Regions from separate parts of the Cellulosimicrobium sp. NPDC057862 genome, predicted to be linked through region 1. Evidence: predicted binding sites of a transcription regulator. Region 1 holds the regulator's gene; each other region holds the start of a gene.
The links. The regulator LexA, encoded in region 1, represses DNA repair genes until DNA is damaged. The targets are predictions, from matches to a motif close to TCGAACANNTGTTCGA.
Positions count from the first base shown of each region.

Region 2: a site for LexA is predicted at 2,009-2,024, ahead of uvrA (excinuclease ABC subunit UvrA). Genes of this name have one in related genera too.
Region 3: a site for LexA is predicted at 2,838-2,853, ahead of ruvA (Holliday junction branch migration protein RuvA). Genes of this name have one in related genera too.

Region 1 covers NZ_JBHVMH010000005.1:143,676-151,501, reverse strand. The annotation lists gene nrdR (transcriptional regulator NrdR) at 1-301, opposite strand, end outside; gene ACFVN3_RS09240 (LysM peptidoglycan-binding domain-containing protein) at 720-1,088, opposite strand; gene lexA (transcriptional repressor LexA) at 1,421-2,155, shown strand; gene ACFVN3_RS09230 (L-lactate dehydrogenase) at 2,251-3,261, opposite strand; gene ACFVN3_RS09225 (ATP-dependent DNA helicase) at 3,311-5,341, opposite strand; gene hflX (GTPase HflX) at 5,555-7,102, opposite strand; gene ACFVN3_RS09215 (class I SAM-dependent methyltransferase) at 7,261-7,826, shown strand, end outside.
Region 2 covers NZ_JBHVMH010000009.1:170,526-178,351, reverse strand. The annotation lists gene ACFVN3_RS13330 (protein kinase family protein) at 1-768, shown strand, start outside; gene ACFVN3_RS13325 (YciI family protein) at 834-1,133, opposite strand; gene ACFVN3_RS13320 (MBL fold metallo-hydrolase) at 1,226-1,933, opposite strand; gene uvrA (excinuclease ABC subunit UvrA) at 2,054-5,038, shown strand; gene ACFVN3_RS13310 (OsmC family protein) at 5,142-5,627, opposite strand; gene uvrC (excinuclease ABC subunit UvrC) at 5,745-7,826, shown strand, end outside.
Region 3 covers NZ_JBHVMH010000006.1:69,585-77,410, reverse strand. The annotation lists gene ACFVN3_RS10040 (hypothetical protein) at 1-518, opposite strand, end outside; gene pdxT (pyridoxal 5'-phosphate synthase glutaminase subunit PdxT) at 582-1,232, shown strand; gene ACFVN3_RS10030 (YebC/PmpR family DNA-binding transcriptional regulator) at 1,239-2,000, shown strand; gene ruvC (crossover junction endodeoxyribonuclease RuvC) at 2,213-2,782, shown strand; gene ruvA (Holliday junction branch migration protein RuvA) at 2,936-3,574, shown strand; gene ruvB (Holliday junction branch migration DNA helicase RuvB) at 3,643-4,653, shown strand; gene yajC (preprotein translocase subunit YajC) at 4,839-5,294, shown strand; gene secD (protein translocase subunit SecD) at 5,376-7,367, shown strand; gene secF (protein translocase subunit SecF) at 7,367-7,826, shown strand, end outside.

The sequences.
Region 1 (7,826 bases):
CGAGCTCGGCGCTGCCGCTCGCCCGGATCGTCTCCTCCACGCGCTGCGCGAGCACCGCCAGGTCGTCCTCGTTGACGGGGCGCCCCTGGCAGGCCTTGCGCACGCCGTTGACGATCTTCTCGCGCGAGAAGGGCTCCGTGACCCCCGAGCGCTTGACCACGGACAGGCTCGCGGTCTCGATCGTCGTGAAGCGGCGGTTGCACTCGGGGCACTGGCGACGCCGACGGATCGACGCGCCGTCGTCCGAGGTGCGCGAGTCGACGACGCGGGAGTCCGCGTGGCGGCAGAACGGGCAGTGCATGGCGGGCTCCTCCGCGGTTCGCGCCGACGGGTCGGCGCGACGAACGTATGCCGTCGCGGCGGGACGGTGCAACACGCCTCCCACGCCGGGACCCCACCGAGGTTGGGACGACGGCGCACGGGAGGCCGCCCGTGAACAGCAGAACGGGGGCGGTCGTGGTCGACCGCCCCCGTCGGGACGCCCCCGTCCCCATCTCGCGCGTGACTCGCCTCACGCGCGGCGACGTGCACAGGAGTCGCGGTGGACCGCGTGCTCCTCGCCTCGTCCGCCCAGCCCCCCAGCCGGCGTTGTGAGGTGACACTAACTTAGGTGGGCCTAATCAGGGACGCAACCCCTGCACCCCGACGCACGAGGGTTTTCTGCCGTGTCCTGCGTCACACCGGAGTCGGGCCCGCCGACGACGGACTGCGCGCGCCCCCTAGGCGGACGCCGGAAGGAGGATCTTCTGCCCTGCCTGGAGACCGGACGACGAGAGCCCGTTGAGCTCGGCGAGCCCGCTCACGACGTCGCGCAGGTCCTCGCCCGGAGCCGCCACGCCCTGCGCGAGCTCCCACAGCGTCTCCCCCGCGGCCACGACGTGGACCCGGACCTCCATAGGCTCGCCCGGTCCGCTCGCGACGGCGACGCCCACGCGCGCGGCGAGCAGGAGCAGCACGGCCGCCAGGAGCACGAGGACCACGCGGCCCCGCCGGGTGAGACGCAGCGGCCGCTCGCCCCCACGCTCCGTCGCCGCGGCCCCGCCCGCGCGGCCAAGGGGCCCGACCGTCGAGATCGCCATCGCATCCATGCCCGCTCCGTCCCGGCCCGCGGGCCCGATCGCCTTCCCCGGTCGATCGGACGCCGCGAGCCCTTCGCCTCCGTGCCGACCGGGTCGGTCGAACACGTGTACGTAGAACACCTGTACGAAGGTCTACCACGAACGACCGACAGAGTCGAGACATGCTCGAACAGGTGTTTGATTCGTGTCGCAACCTCCCCTAGCCTGGGGTCAGGTCGGTTCGCCGGACATGTCCGCTCGGACCTGGAGGAACGACCGAGGTCCCGGGGCGCACGTCCCGGGGAGGGGAGGCCGCAGGCCGGGAGGCGTCGGCGGCCGCGACGGACGAAGGCGGAGCGACCATGGCGGCACGAGGCACGGACAGGGCACGGGGGCTCGCCGAGGTGCGCGAGCTCCCGGACGGGTCGGCGGGGGGTGACGGGCTCACGCCGCGGCAGCGCCTCGTGCTCGAGACCATCCGCGCATGCGTCGAGCAGCGTGGCTACCCGCCGAGCATGCGGGAGATCGGCGAGGCCGTGGGCCTGACGAGCCCGTCGTCCGTGAAGCACCAGCTCACGACGCTCGAGCGCAAGGGGTTCCTGCGGCGTGACCCGAACCGTCCCCGCGCGATCGAGGTCGTCCAGCCGGACGACGCGCGCCGCGCGACCCCGCTCGGGGCGGCAGGCGCCGCGCCCCAGCCCACGTACGACGAGGCGCACCCCGCGCCGTCGTACGTCCCGGTCGTCGGACGCATCGCCGCCGGCGGGCCGATCCTCGCGGAGCAGGTCGTCGAGGACGTCTTCCCGCTGCCACGCCAGCTCGTCGGCGAGGGCGAGCTCTTCCTCCTGCGGGTGCAGGGCGACTCGATGATCGACGCCGCGATCTGCGACGGGGACTGGGTCGTCGTGCGCCGCCAGCCGGTCGCGGAGAACGGCGAGATCGTCGCGGCGATGATCGACGGCGAGGCCACGGTGAAGTCCCTGCGTCGCGCGGACGGCCACGTGTGGCTCATGCCGCGCAACGCCGCGTACGACCCGATCCCGGGCGACGACGCCCAGGTCCTCGGTCGCGTCGTCTCCGTCCTGCGCAGCCTCTGAGCGACCGGGGTCCTCCCCTCAGCGCGCCGAGAGCCGGGTGGTCGTCGACCACCCGGCTCTCGCCGTGCTCGGCCCCGTTCGGCGGGCCTGGTCGGTCAGAGACCGAAGCGTCGGGCGACGGCGCGCAGCGACTCGGCGGACGACCGCAGGCCGGCGAGCTCCGCGTCGGCCAGCGGGACCTCGACCCGCTCGGCGGCGCCTCGGCGGTCGACCAGCGTCGGCAGCGAGAGGCACACGTCGTCGAGCCCGTACGCGCCGTCGAGGAGCGTCGAGACCGGCAGGATGCGGTGCTCGTCGTCGAGCACGGCCTCGATGATGCGCGTGCCCGCGAGCCCGACCGCGTAGTTGGTCGCGCCCTTGCCCTCGATGATCCGGTAGGCCGACTGCACCACCTCGCGCGCGATGTCGTCACGGACCTCCCCCGTGAGGGGCCCCCGCCCGCCGAGGCCGGGCCACTCGAGGAGCGGCACGCCGCCGATCGTCGCCGAGCTCCACAGCGGGATCTCACTGTCGCCGTGCTCGCCCGCGATGTACGCGTGGACGTTCTGCACCGCGACGCCGCAGTGCTGCGCCACGAGGAAGCGCAGGCGCGACGAGTCGAGCACCGTCCCGCTGCCGAAGAGCTGCGTCGGCGGCAGCCCCGAGAACTTGAGCGCCGCGTACGTGACGATGTCGACGGGGTTGGTCACCATGACGTAGACCGCGTCCGGGGCGACCTCCACCAGCCCGGGCAGGATCGTGCGCATGAGGCCGATCGTGCCCTCGGCGAGGTCGAGCCGCGTCTGGCCGGGCTTCTGCTTCGCCCCGGCCGTCACGACGACGACGTCGGCCCCCGCGCACACCGCGACGTCGTCCGACCCCTCGACGCGGGCCATCGGCATGAACTGGATACCGTGCTGGAGGTCGAGCACCTCCGCCTCGACCTTCGCCCGGTTCACGTCCAGGAGCGCCACCGTGCGCGCGGCCCCCCGCATGAGGGCCGCGTACGCCAGCGTCGACCCGACGGCGCCCGCGCCGACGATCGCCAGCTTGGTGGTCCGTGCGGCCCCTCCCTGACCGCCCGCGGTCGCGTCGCCGGTGCCCTGCGGGGACGTGCTCGTCGTCATCTCGCCTCCGTGAAAGTTCGTGGGTTCCCCGATGCTCGCGGGAAAGGACTCAGCCTAGGGCGGCGAGGCGCCGCAGCGCAGCGGTAGCGACGTCTCGATCGGTCGTCTGCCAGAACCCCGGCATCGAGCGCGTGAGGAACGTGCCGTAGCGCGCGGTCACGAGGCGCGGGTCGAGGACCGCGACCACGCCCCGGTCCGCCGTGGACCGCACGAGCCGACCGGCGCCCTGCGCCAGCAGGAGCGCGGCGTGCGTCGCGGAGACCTGCATGAACCCGTTGCCGCCCCCGGCCTCGACCGCACGGGCCCGGGCCGACTTGACCGGGTCGTCCGGGCGCGGGAACGGGATGCGGTCGATGAGCACGAGCTGGCACGACGGCCCCGGGACGTCGACTCCCTGCCACAGCGACAGCGTGCCGAACAGGCACGTCGCCGGGTCGTCGGCGAACTCGCGCACGAGCGTCGGGAGCTGGTCGTCGCCCTGGCACAGGATCGGCACGTCGAGCCGCTCGCGCATCGCCTCCGCCGCGGCGACCGCGGCGCGGCGCGACGAGAACAGGCCGAGCGTGCGCCCTCCGGCGGCCTCCACGAGCGCGGCGATCTCGTCGAGCTGGTGCTCCGTGGACGCCTCGCGGCCCGGCGTGGGCAGGCGCTTGGCGACGTAGAGGATGCCCTGCCGCGCGTAGTCGAACGGGCTGCCGACGTCGAGCCCGCGCCACCGCGGCGCGTCGGCGTCGCCGCCCTCGCCACCGCTCCCGAGGCCGAAGGTGCGCGCCACGGCGTCGAAGCTCCCGCCGAGCGCGAGCGTCGCGGACGTGAAGACCCCGGTCCGCTCGGCGAGCAGGTGCGTGCGGATGAGGCCGGCGACGCCCAGCGGAGCGGCGTGCAGTCGGCTCGCACCCTCGCCGAACCGGTCGGCCGACCAGCCGCCCTCGCCGGGCCGTGAGCACCAGAGCACGTCGTGCCCGGTCGGGTCGGCGGCCATGCGCTCGGCGACCTCGAAGAGCTGGAGCATGGTCGACTGGGCCATCTTCAGCCCGGAGTCCGGCTGGGCAGGCTTGGTCACCCCGGTCTCGGGCTTGAGCGTCGAGAGGACCTCGCGCGCGGCGTCGCGCACCGCCGCGACGGCCGAGCGCGCGCCGTCGGGCAGCCCGTCTGGGAACCGCTCGGCGGGCAGCGCGCCGACGACCGTCCCGAACGCCGCCGACGCCGCGTCGAGCGCGTCCGTCGTGACGCCGCCGTGCCGGCGCGCGAGCCGTGCCGCGCTCTCGATCGCGGGGACGGAGAGGTCGACCGTCGCCGCCGCGGTGACCCGGTCGGCGAGCTCGTGCGCCTCGTCGACGACGAGCACGTCGTGCTCGGGCAGCACGCCGGGCGACCCCATCGCAGCGATGCCGAGCATCGCGTGGTTGGTCACGACGACGTCCGCCTCGCGGGCCGTCGCGCGCGCCTTCTCGGGGAAGCACTCGGCGAGCATCGGGCACCGCTGCCCGAGACACTCGAGCGCGGTGACGGAGACCTGGCGCCAGGCCTTGTCGCTCACGCCGGGCACGAGGTCGTCCCGGTCCCCGGTCGACGTCTCGTCGGCCCACTCCCGCAGGCGCACGACCTGCTCGCCGAGCGCCGCGGCGCTGGTGCCGCCACGCGCGGCGGGGTGGTCGGCGGCGCCCGCCGACTCGCCCGGCAGGTCGAACAGCGTCGGCTCGTCCGCGGGGTAGCCACCCGCGATCTTGTGGACGCACAGGTAGTTGTGCCAGCCCTTGAGGAGCGCGATCGTCGCGGGTCGGGGCAGCGTGTCCGCCACGGCGTCGGCGACGAGCGGGAGGTCGCGCGTGATGACCTGGCGCTGGAGCGCCAGGGTCGCGGTCGAGACGATCACCCGCTCGTCGGTCGCCACGGCGTGCCGCACGGCCGGCACGAGGTACCCGAGCGACTTCCCCGTGCCCGTCCCTGCCTGGACGACGAGGTGCTCCGACCCCTCGATCGCCTCGGTGACCGCGCGCGCCATCGCGTGCTGGCCGTCGCGCCGAGCGCCGCCCAGCCGGGTGACGGCGACGTCGAGCAGCGCGTCGACGTCGGGCACGTCACCTCTCGAGGTTCCGGCCGTCGTCCCCGGTCCGGCGTCGACGCGGTCGGGGGCAGGTCGCGTGGAGGGGGGCACCCGCCGAGTCTACGGTCGGGCGCCCACGGGTCGGCGGTCCTGTGGACGGCGGCCCGGACACGGCACGACCCCGCACGGCGCGCGCCGTGCGGGGTCGTGGAGGACGCCCGGCCGGGTCCCCCGGGCGCGACGCGCTCAGCCCTGGGTCGAGGCCCCGACGAGCTCGGTCGCGAGCGCCTGGGCGACGCGCCCGCGCAGGAGCGTGCCCTCGGGCGTGTGCTCCTCGTGGTCGATCTCGCCCTCGGTGTGCACGCGGTGCACGAGGTCGCCCCGGTGGTACGGCACCACGACGTCGATCTCGACGTCGGGTCGGGGCAGCTCGTGCGCGATGAGCTCGCGCAGGTGCTCGATCCCCTCGCCCGTGTGCGCCGACACGACGACCGTGCGCCGCTCGCGCAGGCGGATGCGCGCGATCGTCTCCGGGTCCGCGAGGTCCGCCTTGTTGAGGACGATCACCTCGGGCACGTCCTCCACGCCCGGGATGTCGGCCAGGACGTGCCGGACCGCCGCGATCTGGCCCTCCGGGTCGGGGTGGGACGCGTCCACCACGTGGAGCAGCAGGTCGGCGTCGCCGACCTCCTCGAGGGTCGAGCGGAACGCCTCGACGAGCTGGTGCGGCAGGGCCCGCACGAACCCGACGGTGTCGGCGAGCGTGTAGACCCGGCCGTCCTCGGTGCGCGTGCGGCGCACCGTCGGGTCGAGGGTCGCGAACAGCGCGTTCTCGACGAGCACGCCCGCGCCCGTGATGGCGTTGAGCAGGCTCGACTTGCCCGCGTTCGTGTACCCGGCGATCGCGACGGACGGGATCGCGTGCCGCTTGCGCGACGCGCGCTTGGTCTCCCGGCCCGGGGTCATCGCCTGGATCTCGCGGCGCAGCTTCGCCATGCGGTTGCGGATGCGGCGGCGGTCCAGCTCGATCTTCGTCTCACCGGGACCACGGGAACCCATGCCCGCGCCGGCGCCGCCGACCTGGCCGCCGGCCTGCCGGGACATCGACTCGCCCCACCCGCGCAGGCGCGGGAGGAGGTACTCGAGCTGGGCGAGCTCGACCTGCGCCTTGCCCTCCCGGGACTTCGCGTGCTGGGCGAAGATGTCGAGGATCAGCGCGGTCCGGTCGATGACCTTGACCTTGACGATGTCCTCGAGCGCACGACGCTGGGAGGGCGCGAGCTCGCCGTCGATCACGACGGTGTCCGCGCCGCTGGCCGCGACGACGTCGGCGAGCTCGGCGGCCTTGCCGGAGCCGAGGTACGTGCCCGGGTCGGGCTTCGCACGGCGCTGGATCACGCCGTCGAGTACCTGGGAGCCCGCCGTCTCGGCGAGTGCCGCGAGCTCGCGCAGCGAGATCTCGGCCTCCTGCGCGGACGAGGGCGCGCCGTCCTCGCGCGGGTCGGACCCGGGGCTCCAGAGCCCGACGAGCACGACCTTCTCCAGGCGGAGCTGCCGGTACTCGACCTCGGTGACGTCCTCGAGCTCGGTCGAGAGACCGACCACGCGGCGCAGCGCGCTGCGCTCCTCGAGCTCGAGCTGCTCGCCGTCGTGCCGTGCGTGGACCGTCCCGCCCTCGGCGCGCGCCGTCCCGGCCCGAGCGAGCACCCGCGCCACGACGTCGCTCGCGATGTCCCGCGTCGCGCCGGTCGGCTCGTCCTGAGCCGGGGTGGGGGTCGCTGGGCTCTGGGTCATGTGCCGCCTTTCGTCAGGGAGCGGCGCTCGTGCGCCGTGGTAGTTGAACAAGCGTGGCACGGGAAATCGTCCCGGGGCCAGCGGATAAGCGGGTGAGGCCCGTGCCGACGGCCCGGGTCGCCGTCGCCGCGCGACGTCCCCGCGTAGGATCGGCCGACGTGACCGAGGACCAGGACTCCGCCGCCGACCCCGCGCAGGACGGCTCGCACGACCACTACTTCACCGCGAAGCCGGCATCCGCCGCCGAGCGCCGCACGATCTCCGTGCGCCTGGCCGGACGGGACGTGGAGGTGGAGGTCGCGTCCGGCGTCTTCTCCCCCGGTCGCCTCGACCTGGGCACGCAGGTCCTGCTCCGCACCACCCCGCCGCTCGCCGAGGTCGTGGCGACCCGGGCAAGCGCAGGCCCGGCGCACGTCCTCGACCTCGGCTGCGGCTGGGGCCCCGTCGCGCTGACCATGGCGCTCGAGGCTCCGGACGCGACCGTGTGGGCCGTCGACGTCAACGAGCGCGCGCTCGACCTCGTGCGGCGCAACGCGGAGCGGCTGAGCCTGACGAACGTCCGTGCCGTCGTCCCCGAGGACGTGCCCGACGACGTCGCGTTCGCCGCGCTGTGGTCCAACCCGCCGATCCGGGTCGGCAAGGAGGTCCTCCACGCGATGCTGCTGCACTGGCTCCCACGCCTCGCGCCGGGCGCGAGCGCGCACCTCGTCGTGCAGCGCAACCT
Region 2 (7,826 bases), on a different contig from region 1:
GTCATGACGACGGGCAGGGTGATCGCGGGGGAGCACGAAGGTTTTCCCCTGCTGCACCACTGGCGGGTGCTCCCCGACGCCGGCCGACCCCTGCCCGACGAGCTGGCCGACGTCGAGCGCGCCGTCGAGTACTGGGGCGGCGGCACGGCGGTGCGTCGCCGGGTCGAGGCCCTGCGGGACTCCTCGGCGAGCATCGTGCTGTTCCTGGAGCACGTCCCGCAGACGCTGCACGACTGGCTCGGCGCCCAGGTCGAGGCGGGTGGCGAGACCGCCGAGCGCGCCTGCGCGCTGGTGGAGGACGGGCTGAGCGCCGGGATCTCGTTCATGAGGTCACGTGGCCTGCTGCACTTCGACACGCACTTCGAGAACGTCCTGACCGACGGCGAGCGGCTCTACTTCGCCGACTACGGTCTCGCGATCTCGTCAGCCTTCGACCTCTCGCCCGACGAGGTCGACTTCGTCGCCGCGCACCAGGAGTACGACGACTGCTACAGCGTCACCCACCTGGTGAGCTGGCTGGCCGTCGCCCTGTACGGGTGCGGTCCCGACGAGCACCGCGCGCTGGTGCGTTCCTGGGCTCGGGGCAGCCTCCCGACGGGCGCCCCCGCAGCAGTCGCGGCGACGCTGTCCCGGCACGCCCCGGTCGCGGCGGTGGTCGGGGACTTCTACCGCGCGTTCCAACGGGAGAGCCGGAAGACGCCGTACCCGTGGGAGGCGATCCGTCGGCTCGTCCGGGACGGACCGCCCGGGCGCGACCGCCCGCGGTGAGCCGTCCCGGGAGCGGAGCGGTCTCCCGCCCCGGGCGAGGGCGCGCGCAGGGAGGGGAGACCCCGTCAGGCCCGGTCGGCCCAGTCGCCGATGACCGGCGCCCACGGACGCACCGTGCGCTCGGCGACGAGGCCCGCCCGCCCGAACGGGTCCTCGTCGAGGACCGCGGCGACGGCGTCGGGCGTCTCCCCGTCGAGGACGAGCAGCGCCCCGGCCGGTGCGCCCTCGTGCGCGGGCAGGGGACCGGACGCCAGGAGCGTGCCCCGGGCGTACAGGTCGCCCAGGAACGCGCGGTGCTCCGGACGCAGGGCGTCGAGCTCGGGGGCGCGGTCGGCGTAGACGTAGGTGACGGCGTGGATCGGCATGCCGTCAGTGAACCAGGCCCGCCCGCCGGCGCGCGGCCGGGTCCGCGCCTCGGTCGTCACCACGGCGATCCGGACCGAGCCGCCGCGGTCTGCTACCAGCCGCGCTCGCGCCACTCGTCGAGGTGCGGGCGCTCGACGCCGAGGGTCGTGTCCGCGCCGTGTCCGGGGTAGACCCACGTCGCGTCGTCGAACCGCTCGAAGACGCGCTCGGTGACGTCCGTGAGCAACCGCTCGAAGCGGGCGGGGTCGCGCTGGGTGTTCCCGACGCCGCCCGGGAACAGCGAGTCGCCCGTGAACAGGTGCACCCGGCCCGCCACTGCCCCGGGCTCGTGGATGACGTCCGGTTCGCGGTAGGCCAGCGCGACGGATCCCGGCGTGTGGCCGCGCAGCGCCACGACCTCGAGCACGAGGTCACCGGCGCGGACGACGTCGCCGTGACGGAGACGGCGGGTGACGTGCACGTCGGCGGCTGCCGCGACGGCGTCGGCGTCGAGGTCCCCGGCGGCCGTCGTCGCGCCGGTGACCGCGACGATCGAGGCGAGGGCGCGCAGGTGGTCCGTGTGCCGGTGCGTCGTGACGACGACGTCGAGGCGCGCGGTCGGCGATCCGTCGCGGACGAGCGCGAGGACGTCGTCGGGCGCGTCCGCGGCGTCGACCAGGACCTGGGCACCCGTGCGCCGGCACGTGAGGAGGTAGACGCCGTTCGCGAGCGGTCCGACGGCGAGCTTGCGGATCTCGACCTCGTCGAGCCGCCGCACGTCGCGGGGCCCGCCCACGACGACGTGCCCGGTGTAGGTCATGCGGTCAGTCTGCCTCGCCCGGCGACCGCGGTGGGGCTGTGGTGAGCGTTCGTCGGAGGACGCGCGAAGGTGACGTCGAACACCTGTGCGAATGTGGGCGGTCGGTCGTACGATGCTGCGGTGAGCAATCGCCTCGTCATCTCCGGTGCCCGCGAGCACAACCTCCGCAACGTCGACCTCGACCTCCCGCGGGACAAGCTCATCGTCTTCACGGGGCTCTCCGGCTCGGGCAAGTCGTCGCTCGCGTTCGACACCATCTTCGCGGAGGGGCAGCGCCGCTACGTCGAGTCGCTGTCCGCGTACGCGCGCCAGTTCCTCGGGCAGATGGACAAGCCCGACGTCGACTTCATCGAGGGTCTCTCGCCCGCGGTGTCGATCGACCAGAAGTCCACGAACCGCAACCCGCGCTCGACCGTCGGCACCATCACCGAGGTCTACGACTACCTGCGCCTGCTCTTCTCGCGCGCCGGCACGCAGCACTGTCCCGTCTGCGGCGAGCGCGTGACCGCGCAGACGCCGCAGCAGATCGTCGACCGGCTCCTCGAGCTGCCGGAGGGCACGCGGTACCAGGTGCTCGCGCCCGTGGTCCGGGGGCGCAAGGGCGAGTACTCCGAGCTCTTCAAGGAGCTCCAGACCAAGGGCTTCGCGCGCGCCCGCGTCGACGGCGAGGTGCGCACGCTCACCGACGTCCCCGCTCTGGAGAAGAAGCTCAAGCACGACATCGAGGTCGTCGTCGACCGCCTCGTGGCACGCGAGGGCGTACAGCGTCGTCTCACCGACTCGGTCGAGACCGCGCTCGGCCTCGCGGGTGGTCTCGTCGTCATCGAGCTCGTCGACGCCGACGCGGACGACCCGGCGCGCGAGCGCCGCTTCTCCGAGAAGCGGGCGTGCCCCAACGACCACGAGCTCGCGCTCGACGAGATCGAGCCGCGCACGTTCTCCTTCAACGCGCCCTACGGCGCGTGCCCCGAGTGCACGGGCATCGGCTTCCGTCTCGAGGTCGACCCCGACCTCGTGGTGCCGGACGTCGAGAAGTCGCTGGCCGAGGGCGCGATCGCGCCGTGGGCGCAGATCTCCTCGGAGTACTTCGAGCGGGTCCTCACGGCGCTCGCGGACGACCTCGGGTTCTCCATGGACACGCCGTGGCGGGCGCTGCCCGAGCGCGCGAAGAAGGCCGTCCTGCACGGGCAGAACCACCAGGTGCACGTGCGGTACAAGAACCGCTGGGGCCGCGAGCGGCAGTACTCGACCGGGTTCGAGGGCGTCATCACGTTCCTCGAGCGCCGGCACACGGAGACCGAGTCGGACTGGTCCAAGGAGAAGTACGAGGCCTTCATGCGCGAGGTCCCGTGCCCCGTGTGCCGGGGCGCTCGCCTCAAGCCCGAGGTCCTCGCGGTCAAGGTCGGCGGCAGGTCCATCTGGGACGTGTGCCGGCTCCCGCTGCGCGAGGCCGCGGCGTTCCTCGGAGCGCTCGAGCTCGGCACGCGCGAGCGCGCCATCGCGACGGAGGTCCTCAAGGAGATCGACGCGCGCCTGGGCTTCCTGCTCGACGTCGGCCTCGACTACCTCTCGCTCGAGCGCCCCGCCGCGACGCTGTCCGGCGGCGAGGCACAGCGGATCCGGCTCGCGACACAGATCGGCTCGGGCCTCGTCGGCGTCCTCTACGTCCTCGACGAGCCGAGCATCGGTCTGCACCAGCGCGACAACCGTCGCCTCATCGAGACGCTCACGCGCCTGCGCGACCTCGGGAACACGCTCATCGTCGTCGAGCACGACGAGGACACCATCCGCACCGCGGACTGGGTCGTCGACATCGGCCCGGGTGCGGGCGAGCACGGCGGGCGCGTCGTGCACTCCGGCGACTACGCCGGCCTGCTGGAGGCGCCGGAGTCTGTCACGGGGGCCTACCTCGCGGGCCGTCGCAGCATCCCGCTCCCCGCGGAGCGCCGCCCGACCGACCCGGGCCGTCAGGTCAAGGTCGTCGGCGCGCGCGAGCACAACCTCACGGGCATCGACGTGAGCTTCCCGCTCGGGACGTTCACCGCCGTGACCGGGGTCTCGGGGTCGGGCAAGTCGACGCTCGTGAACTCAATCCTCTATACCGTCCTCGCCAACGAGCTCAACGGCGCACGCCAGGTCGCCGGCCGGCACACGCGCGTCACGGGACTCGACCACCTCGACAAGGTCGTGCACGTGGACCAGGGACCGATCGGGCGCACGCCGCGGTCGAACCCGGCGACGTACACGGGCGTGTGGGACCACGTGCGCAAGCTCTTCGCGGAGACCACCGAGGCCAAGGTGCGTGGGTACACGCCGGGCCGGTTCTCGTTCAACGTCAAGGGCGGCCGCTGCGAGGCGTGCTCGGGCGACGGAACGCTGAAGATCGAGATGAACTTCCTCCCGGACGTCTACGTGCCGTGCGAGGTGTGCCACGGCGCGCGCTACAACCGCGAGACGCTCGAGGTGCACTTCAAGGGCAAGACGGTGGCCGACGTCCTCGACATGCCCATCGAGGAGGCGTCGGAGTTCTTCGCGGCCGTCCCGGCGATCTCCCGGCACCTCAAGACCCTCGTCGAGGTAGGCCTCGGGTACGTCCGCCTCGGACAGCCCGCCCCGACCCTCTCGGGTGGTGAGGCACAGCGCGTGAAGCTCGCGAGCGAGCTCCAGAAGCGTTCGACGGGGCGCACGATCTACGTGCTCGACGAGCCGACGACGGGCCTCCACTTCGAGGACATCCGCAAGCTGCTCGGCGTGCTCCAGTCGCTCGTCGACAAGGGCAACAGCGTCCTCGTCATCGAGCACAACCTCGACGTCATCAAGAGTGCGGACTGGGTCGTCGACATGGGGCCGGAGGGCGGCTCGGGCGGCGGCAAGGTCGTGGCGCAGGGCACGCCCGAGCAGGTCGCGCGCGTCGACGCGAGCCACACCGGTCGATTCCTCGCGGAGATCCTCGACCAGCACGACCCGGTGCCGGTCGGTGCACCGACGAAGCCCGGTGCCGCCCAGGCGCCCGCCGCGAAGGGGGCCAAGGGCCGTTCGGCGAAGGCCCGCCGGGCGACGGACGAGGGTACGACGCGCTCGCGCCGCAAGGCGTCCGTGGCCTAGCCGCGACCCGGCAGGGGAGCCGCGGCGCGCCGTCCCCGGGCGACCCCGCGGTGACGCGTCCTCGGAGCGTCACCGCGGGCGTCGACGACCACGCGCGGCGTGCTCAGGCTGCCGCCCGCCGCGCGGGCGCCGGCTCGACGAGCACGCGGAAGTTCACCGAGCGCGCGATGAAGCAGTGGTCGTGCGCGCGGTGGTGGAGCGCGGCCAGCGACTCCTCGTCGGTCCCCGGACCGTCGTCGACCACGACGCGGGGGTGCAGGGTGACGTCCGTGAACTGACCCTCGCCGCCGGACTCGACGCGCATCGTGCCGGTGACGTCGTCCACGTACTCCCGCACGACCACGCCCGCCGCCGCGGCCAGGTGGAGGAACCACAGCATGTGGCACTGCGAGAGGCTCACGACGAACAGCTCCTCCGGGCTGTAGCGCGTCGGGTCGCCCCGGAACGCCGGGTCCGCGGACCCGGGCAGCGGCGGCCTCCCCTCGAGCAGGACGTCGTGGTCCCGACCGTAGGCCGTGTAGGAGGCGGTTCCCCTGTCGCCCGCGCCCGTCCAGCGGACCGTGGCGGCGTACCCGTGCTGCGCGCTCATGGCGGCCACCCTAGCGGGCAGTGGTACAGGTCACACCACGTCCCTGCCGGGGCTGCCGCGGCCCTCGCACGTCCCCCTGCCACCGCACCGTCGGTGGCCTGACCTAGGCTGGAGAGCATGGCTGATCCCGCGACGTATCGCCCGGCGCCGGGGGAGATCCCGACCTCGCCAGGCGTCTACCGGTTCCGTGACGACCACGGGCGCGTGATCTACGTCGGCAAGGCCAAGAACCTGCGCGCGCGCCTCTCGAACTACTTCCAGGACGTCGCGAACCTGCACCACCGCACGCAGACGATGGTGACGACCGCGGCGTCCGTCGAGTGGACCGTCGTCGGCACCGAGGTCGAGGCGCTCGCGCTCGAGTACTCCTGGATCAAGGAGTTCGACCCGCGGTTCAACGTCAAGTACCGCGACGACAAGTCGTACCCCTACCTCGCCGTGACGATGGGGGAGGAATTCCCCCGCGCCCAGGTCATGCGCGGCGCCAAGCGGCCCGGCACCCGGTACTTCGGCCCCTACGGGCACGCCTGGGCGATCCGCGAGACGCTCGACCTCCTGCTGCGCGTCTTCCCGGTGCGCACGTGCTCGGCGGGCGTGTTCAAGCGGGCCCACCAGACGGGCCGCCCGTGCCTCCTCGGGTACATCGACAAGTGCTCGGCGCCGTGCGTCGGGCGCATCACGCCCGAGGACCACCGGGCGCTCGCCGAGGACTTCTGCGACTTCATGGCGGGGGACACGCAGCGCTTCGTGCGTCGCCTCGAGCGCAAGATGAACGAGGCGGCCGCCGCGATGGAGTACGAGGCCGCGGCGCGCCTGCGCGACGACATCGTCGCCCTCCAGCGCGCGACCGAGAAGAACGCGGTGGTCCTCGGCGACGGCACCGACGCCGACGTCTTCGCGCTCGTCGGCGACGAGCTCGAGGCAGCCGTCCAGGTGTTCCACGTCCGCGGCGGGCGGATCCGCGGCCAGCGCGGCTGGATCGTCGAGAAGGTCGAGGACGTGACCGACGCGGAGCTGGTCGAGCACCTGCTCCAGCAGGTCTACGGTGCGGCCGAGGAGGCCGCGGCGGCCGACCCGGGGACCGGTCAGGGCCGCGCCGGCGCGCGCGACGTCGTGCCGCGCGAGGTGCTCGTCCCCGTCCTGCCGCCGGACACCGAGCAGGTCACGACCTGGCTCTCGGGGCTGCGGGGCGCTCGCGTCGACGTCCGCGTGCCGCAGCGCGGCGACAAGAAGGAGCTCGCCGCGACCGTGCGGGCGAACGCGGAGCACGCGCTCGCCCTGCACCGCACGCGCCGCGCGGGCGACCTCACGACACGCAGCCAGGCGCTGCGCGAGATCCAGGAGGCGCTCGACCTCGACACCGCCCCGCTGCGGATCGAGTGCTACGACGTCTCGCACAACCAGGGCACGTACCAGGTCGCGTCGATGGTCGTGTTCGAGGACGGCCTCGCGCGCAAGAGCGAGTACCGCCACTTCTCCGTGCGCGGGCCCGACGGCGACGGGGCCGCGGACGACACCGCCGCGATGTACGAGGTCATCACGCGCCGGTTCAAGCGCTACCTGTCCGACCGCTCGCGCTCGGGCGAGGTCGAGCTGGACCTCGAGGCCGACGACGTGGCGACCGGGTCCGACGCTTCGGGCCGCCGCGCGGAGCGGGCCGCGGAGGCGGCGGGGTACGTGCCGCGCAGCGGCGAGGTCGACGCCGACGCCCCCGTGGACAAGCGAGCGCGGTTCGCGTACCCGCCGAACCTCGTCGTGGTCGACGGCGGCCCCCCGCAGGTCGCCGCCGCCGCCCGGGCGCTGGCTGACCTCGGGATCGACGACGTCGCGCTGTGCGGCCTCGCCAAGCGCCTCGAGGAGGTGTGGGTCCCGGGGGACGACTACCCGGTGATCCTCCAGCGCTCGTCGGAGGGCCTCTACCTTCTCCAGCGCGTGCGCGACGAGGCGCACCGGTTCGCCATCGCCCAGCATCGCAGGCAGCGCAGCAAGGGCATGACGGCGTCCGCGCTCGACGACGTCCCCGGCCTCGGGCCGGCGCGGCGCACCGCGCTCCTCAAGCACTTCGGCTCGCTCAAGCGCCTGCGGGCCGCGAGCGTCGAGGAGATCGCGAGCGTGCGGGGCATGGGCGAGCGCACGGCGCGGGCCGTCGTTGCCGCCCTGGGCGGAGCCGCCGAGCCGCCCCCCGGCGGCGCGACCCCT
Region 3 (7,826 bases), on a different contig from region 1:
TCACCCTGCGCGACGGACACGGTGCAGGTCTGGGCCGACGGCGAGGTCACCTCGGCGACGGTCGTCGCCTCGTGCGAGCCGAAGCCGGAGCTCCCCGAGACGGAGGGCGCGCGCACCTCGAGGTCGCCGTCCGGGCACGAGACGGTGACGTCGTCGGTGTCGAAGCCCCCGGCACCGATCGGCACGACCGCCCACACGCTGTACGGCTGGCCGCCCGACAGCGCGATCTCCGCCTCGCCCGGGACGTCGCCGGAGGCGAGGGCGGCCGAGCCCGGGGCACCGGTCCCGTCGACCACGCCCGTGGGCAGCGCCCGCACGAAGGTCGTGACGCCGAGGACGCCCGCGACGAGCGCGACCACGAGCAGGACCGCGCCGACCACGACGAGGACCGTCGCGCCGCGCGTGCTCCGCGGCGGACGGGGCGGGAGGCCGGGGTACGGCGTCGAGGGGCCTGGATACCCGGACGGCGGCGGGCCGGGGTAGGGCGGCGTGGGTCCGGGGCCGGGCGGAGTGGTCACGACGGCGAGGCTAGCAACGGCCCGGGACGGGCGCGGGCGCAGACGGACGTATCATTCCCGTTCGTGACGATCACGATCGGAGTCCTGGCCCTGCAGGGCGACGTGCGCGAGCACCGCGCCGCGCTCGAGGCCGCGGGTGCGCGCACGGTCGGCGTACGGCGTCCCGAGGAGCTCGCCGCGGTCGACGGGCTCGTGCTCCCCGGGGGCGAGTCGACGACCATCGACAAGCTCCTGCGCATGTTCGAGCTCGACGAGCCGCTGCGCGCTCTCATCGCCGAGGGCCTGCCGGTCTACGGCTCGTGCGCCGGCATGATCCTGCTGGCCGACCGCATCCTCGGCGGCACCGCGGACCAGCGGACCCTCGGCGGGCTCGACGTGACGGTCCGGCGCAACGCGTTCGGGCGGCAGGTCGACTCGTTCGAGACCGACCTCGCCTTCGCCGGCCTCGGCCCGCAGGAGGGCCGTCCGGAGGGCGACGACGGGGTCGGCACGGTGCACGCGGTGTTCATCCGCGCGCCGTGGGTCGAGGAGGTCGGCCCGGGCGTGGAGGTGCTCGCCCGCATCCCCGAGCAGGAGGCGCCCGGCATCCCCGCAGCCGCCGCCGGTAGGATCGTCGCAGTCCAGCAGGGATCGCTGCTCGCCACCTCGTTCCACCCGGAGATCTCCGGGGACGCGCGCGTGCACGAGCTGTTCGTCAGAATCGCGAAGGGGTAGGAACGCATGTCAGGGCATTCCAAGTGGGCCACGACCAAGCACAAGAAGGCGGCCATCGACGCCAAGCGCGGCAAGCTCTTCGCGAAGCTCATCAAGAACATCGAGGTCGCGGCGCGCACGGGCGGCGGTGACCCCGCGGGCAACCCGACGCTGTTCGACGCCATCCAGAAGGCGAAGAAGTCGTCGGTCCCCAACGACAACATCGACCGCGCCGTCAAGCGCGGGTCCGGCACAGGCGCCGACGCCGTCGACTACCAGACGATCATGTACGAGGGCTACGGCACCAACGGGATCGCCGTCCTCGTCGAGTGCCTCACGGACAACAAGAACCGCGCCGCCTCCGAGGTGCGCCTCGCGTTCAGCCGCAACGGCGGCAACCTCGCCGACCCCGGCTCGGTGTCGTACCTCTTCTCGCGCAAGGGCCTCGTCGTCGTGCCGAAGGCGGAGGGTGTGACCGAGGACGACGTCATGCTCGCCGCGCTCGAGGCGGGCGCCGAGGAGGTCACGGACCAGGGCGAGGTGATCGAGGTGCTGTGCGAGGCGAGCGACCTCGTCGCCGTGCGCACCGCGATCCAGGAGGCGGGCCTCGAGTACGACTCCGCCGACTCGATCTGGCACCCCTCGATGGAGGTCGAGGTCGACGCCGACGGGGCGCGCAAGATCCTGCGTCTCATCGACGCGCTCGAGGACAGCGACGACGTGCAGAACGTCTACGCGAACTTCGACGCGTCGGACGAGGTCATGGCGGAGCTCGAGAACGACGACTGACCGCCGGCGTCACCCGAGGTGACCGATGTGGTCGCCCTGGGTGCGGGGCGGGTGGGATGCGCGCGGTCTACCATCCGCCGCTCGTTCCTCGCGGCTCCCGCCAGGCCCGCCACGACCGCGCGCATCCCACCCACCCCGCCGGCGTCGGCTCACCACTCCGCGTTCCCGCGGGGCGTCGCGGCTTCGTCGGCGGGTCGTGGGAGGGTAGCGGCGTGCGCGTTCTCGGTGTGGATCCTGGGCTGACCCGGTGCGGTGTCGGGGTGGTGGACTCCGCGCGGGGGCGGCGGGCCGAGCTGGTGGCCGTGGGCGTGATCCGGACGGATCCCGACCTCAGCGTGGACCTGCGGCTCCTGCGGATCTCCGAGCGTCTGGACGCGTGGTTCGACGAGCACGTGCCGGACGTCGTCGCGGTGGAGCGCGTCTTCGCCCAGCACAACGTCGGGACCGTGATGGGCACGGCCCAGGCCGCGGGCCTCGCGATGGTCGGCGCGGCGAGGCGGGGTGTCCCCGTCGCGCTGCACACGCCGTCCGAGGTCAAGGCCGCGGTCACCGGGAGCGGGCGCGCGGGCAAGGAGCAGGTCCAGCGCATGGTGGCGAGCATCCTGGGGCTCGCGGAGCCACCGAAGCCCGCGGACGCCGCCGACGCGCTCGCGCTCGCCATCTGCCACCTGTGGCGGCCGTCGGGTGCGCTCCAGGGCGGCGAGCGGCACGAGCTGACCCCGGCGCAGCGCGCCTGGGCCGCGGCGGAGCACGCGGCGAAGGGCCGGCGGGCACCGCGCTGACGGCTCCCGTGTCGGTCGCCCGGGGCGTGGGCGCACCTTGCTAGAGTGACCGCGGTCGTACGGGTGTTCGACGCACTCCTCGGCGCGGCCGAGGCCGTCGGGCCGGCGGACCATCGGACCAGGTCGGCGCTGCCGACCGGGAGAGGAGCCTGGGTGATCGCGTCGCTGAGCGGACTCGTGGCGAGCGTCCAGCTCGACCGCACCGTGCTCGAGGTCGGGGGAGTGGGCTACCTCGTGCACGCGACGCCGGCCACGCTCGCGGGCCTGCGCGTCGGCGAGGACGCCCGGCTCGCGACGAGCCTCGTGGTCCGCGAGGACTCTTTCACCCTCTACGGGTTCGCCGACGACGACGAGCGCAGCGTCTTCGAGACCGTCCAGACCGTCAGCGGCGTCGGGCCGCGGCTCGCGCTCGCGATGCTCGCCGTGCACACGCCCGACGCCCTGCGCCGTGCCGTGGCCGGCGCCGACATCGCGGCCCTCGTCCGCGTCCCCGGCATCGGGAACAAGGGAGCGCAGCGGATCGCGCTCGAGCTGGGCGACAAGCTCGGGCCGCCCACGGGTGCCGACGCCCCCGGGGCCGGCGCGGCCGCCGTCGGGACAGGTCCGCGTCAGGTCGACGACCGACGCGACCAGGTGGTCGAGGCGCTCGTGGGCCTCGGCTGGAACCTCAAGGCCGCGGACGACGCCGTCTCCACCGTGCTCGCGGAGGCCGGTGTCGACGTCGTCGAGGCGCCCGACGTGGCCGGCGCGCTGCGCGCGGCGCTCCGCGTCCTCGGCGGACCGAGGGGCTGACCGTGGCGAGCTTCGACCAGGTGGGCGTCGACGGGTTCGGCGGGGACGGGACGTTCTCGTCCGAGCGGATCGTCGCGGCGGGTGCCGACGACCTCGAGCGTGCCGCAGAGGCGGCGCTGCGTCCGCGCCGGCTCGAGGAGTTCGTCGGGCAGGCGGTCGTGCGCGACCAGCTCTCGCTCGTGCTCCAGGCCGCGCTCGCCCGCGGCAGCTCGCCGGACCACGTGCTCCTGTCCGGTCCGCCCGGGCTCGGCAAGACGACGCTCGCCATGATCATCGCGGCCGAGCTCGGGACGTCGCTGCGCGTGACGTCCGGCCCGGCGATCCAGCACGCGGGCGACCTGGCGGCCGTGCTCTCCTCGCTCGAGGAGGGCGAGGTCCTCTTCATCGACGAGATCCACCGCCTCGCGCGGCCGGCGGAGGAGCTCCTCTACATGGCGATGGAGGACTTCCGGGTCGACGTCGTCGTGGGCAAGGGCGCGGGCGCGAGCGCGATCCCGCTCTCGTTGCCCCCGTTCACGGCGGTCGGCGCGACGACGCGCGCGGGACTGCTGCCCGCGCCCCTGCGCGACCGGTTCGGCTTCACCGGGCACCTCGACTTCTACTCGAGCGACGAGCTCGAGCGCGTGCTCTCCCGGTCCGCCGGGCTGCTCGGCGTGGCGCTCGACCCCGACGCCGCGCGCGAGATCGCCGGCCGCTCGCGCGGCACGCCGCGCATCGCCAACCGTCTCCTGCGGCGCGTGCGCGACTGGGCGCAGGTCCGCGGCGACGGGAGCATGGACCTCGCGGCCGCGCGCGCGGCGCTCGAGGTCTACGAGGTCGACCCCATCGGCCTCGACCGCCTCGACCGGGCGGTCCTCACCGCGCTGTGCACGCGCTTCAACGGCGGGCCGGTGGGGCTGACGACGCTCGCCGTGACGGTCGGCGAGGAGGCGGAGACGGTCGAGACGGTCGCCGAGCCGTACCTCGTGCGCGAGGGACTGGTCGGGCGGACGCCCCGGGGACGCGTCGCGACGCCGGCCGCGTGGGCCCACCTCGGGCTCACCCCGCCGCGCGAGGGCGGCACCCTGTTCGACACCTGACGACAGCTCTGTCGCGGCCTCCTGACGGGCTCCGTGACGGCGGTCACAGGCGCTCCGAACGTGGTCCTAGAATGGTCGGGACCCGAGCGGGCGGAACTCCGCGGCGAGACGGCTCGTTGGTGAACCGTGCGCGCACGCCTAGACTGCGCGCAGATCCCGCACAGAACAGGACACGAGACTCCGTCATGGATATCAGCTTCATCCTCATCCTCGCCCTCGCGGCGGGTGCGATGTTCCTCATGACCAGCCGCACCCGCAAGCAGCAGCGCGAAGCCCAGAACTTCCGGGCGACCCTCGCCCCCGGGCAGGAGGTGATGACGGGCTCGGGCATGTTCGGCACGATCGTCGACGTCGACGACGAGGCCGACGTCATCACGATCGAGTCCACGCCGGGGAACCAGTCCCGGTGGCTGCGGGCGGCCATCGCGAAGCTCGTCGACCCCCCGGTCGAGGAGACCGAGGAGACGGAGGGCGACGACTCGTCCGAGCCCGCCGCCGTCTACGGCAGCGCGAACCCTGACCCCAGCACGTCGAAGGGGGACGTCGACGACCTCGTCGTCCCCGACGACCTGTCCGGTCTGACCGACGACGGGTCGGAGAAGGACCGCGGGCGCCGGGACGACGGCACCGACACCAAGTGACCTTAAGCCGGTCGCTGCCGCGACCGGTCTGACGCGGTGGGCCTCGAGGCCCACCGCACACGCACGAGAAGAGACGGACAGTTGGCCACCAGCAGCACACGAGCGAGGCCCGTACGGACCCTCGTCACCCTGGGAATCCTCATCGTCGTCCTCTTCGGGTCCCTCTTCGCGGGCACGAAGCTCGACCCGAAGACCGAGGACAACCCGGGCGGGGCGAGCCTCACCCCGGGCCTCGCGCTCGATCTCGAGGGTGGCACGCAGATCATCCTGCAGCCCGTCACCACCGACGGCTCGCAGCCGACGGCCGAGGACATCAACCAGGCGATCAACGTCATCCGCCAGCGCATCGACGCGCAGGGCGTGTCCGAGGCGGAGATCACGAGCCAGGGTCAGAACAACATCGTCGTCGGGATCCCCGGGCAGCCTTCCCAGGAGACGATCGACCTCGTCAGCACGTCGGCGCAGATGCGCTTCCGGCCCGTGCTGACCGTGGGGATGCCGACCGCGACGCCGGCGGACGAGGCGGCCGACGCGGCTGCGGGCGACGACGCCGCGGCCGAGGACGCACCCGAGGCGACGGAGTCCGCGGACGCCGCCGAGTCCGGTGACGCAGCCTCCGAGGAGACCGGCGACCCGGCCGCCGACGAGGCGACGGACGCGCCCGCGGACGACGCCACGACCGACCCGGCCGAGGAGGCGACGCGTCCGGAGAACCCGAGCGACCTCGCCCAGATCACGCCGGAGCTGCAGGAGCAGTTCGACGCGCTCGACTGCACGCTCCCGGAGAACCTCGTCGGCGGCGACAGCGGCCCGACCGACTCCGCGTTCGTCGCGTGCGCCGACGACGGCTCCGCCAAGTACATCCTCGGTCCCGTCGAGATCGAGGGCACCGACATCTCGAACGCCAACTCCGGCCTGCGGGTCGGCCAGAACGGCGTCGTCACGAACGAGTGGGTCGTCAACATCGAGTTCGACGGCGAGGGTACCCAGGCGTTCCGCGACGTCACGACCCGTCTCACGTCGCTCCCGGCCCCCCAGAACCAGTTCGCGATGGTGCTCGACGGTCTGGTGATCTCGGCGCCGGTGTCGCAGGTCGCCATCCCGGACGGCAAGGCTGAGATCTCCGGCAGCTTCACGCGCGACAGCGCGGCGACGCTCGCGAACCAGCTCAACTTCGGCTCGCTGCCCCTCACGTTCGAGGTGCAGAGCCAGGAGCAGATCTCCGCGACGCTCGGCTCCGAGCAGCTCGAGAAGGGCCTCCTCGCCGGTGCGATCGGCATGCTCCTCGTCGTCATCTACTCGCTCTTCCAGTACCGGATGCTGGGGCTCGTCACCGTCGCGTCGCTCGGCATCGCCGCCGTCATCACGTTCGGCGTCATCTCGGTCCTGTCGTGGACTATCGGGTACCGCCTCTCGCTCGCCGGCGTCGCGGGACTCATCGTGGCGATCGGTATCACCGCAGACTCGTTCATCGTGTACTTCGAACGCATCCGCGACGAGCTGCGCGACGGCCGGACGCTGAACTCTGCGGTCGAGAAGGGCTGGCAGCGCGCGCGCCGCACGATCCTCGCCTCGGATGCCGTGAACTTCGTCGCCGCGATCGTCCTGTACTACCTGGCAGTCGGCGGTGTGCGCGGCTTCGCCTTCACGCTCGGTCTGACGACGCTCGTCGACCTCGTCGTGGTGTTCCTCTTCACGCACCCGCTGATGCAGCTGCTCGCCCGGACGAAGTTCTTCGCGAACGGCCACCCGGCCTCGGGCCTCGACCCCCGGCGCCTGGGCGTGCGGACCGCGCGGTACGCGGGCCGTGGTCGCGTCGTCGGCGCGACCACCACCGAGGCCGCGCCGGTCGCGGGCGCGGAGCCCGAGGACGCGCCGGTGACGGACGCCCCCGAGCCCACGCGCGCGGCGCCGGTGCGGGAGACCGTCGGCGCCGGCGTGGGCCGCTCCGACGGGCCGCGCATGACCATCGCTGAACGCCGGGCGGCCGAACGGCGCGCCGCCGCGGCGTCCGGCGACGACGGGTCTCCCTCCGCTGACGCGGCGGGCGACGAGAACGAGGAGAAGCACTGATGGCCAGCGGTTTCGCCCAGTGGGGCAACGACCTGTACACGGGCCGTCGGTCCTACGCCATCGTCGCGAAGCGACGCGGCTACTTCCTGGTGGCGATCGTCCTGGTCGTCCTCTCGCTCGGGGTCATCGGCATCCGCATGGCGGGTGGTGGCCTCAACCTCGGGATCGAGTTCCGCGGCGGGTCCGAGTTCACGGTCTCCGGCGTGTCCGACACGTCGCAGCAGCCGGCGCTCGACGCCGTCGCGGCGGTGGCGCCCGAGGAGGTGCCGCGCGTCACCTCGGTGGGCTCGAGCACGGTCAGGATCCAGACCGCCGAGCTCAGCAACGAGCAGGTCGAGCAGGTCGCCACGGAGCTCGCCGACGCCTACGGCGTCTCGACGGGCGAGGTGACGAGCTCCTACATCGGCCCGACCTGGGGCAAGGACGTGTCCCAGAAGGCGGTCGTCGGTCTCGTCGTGT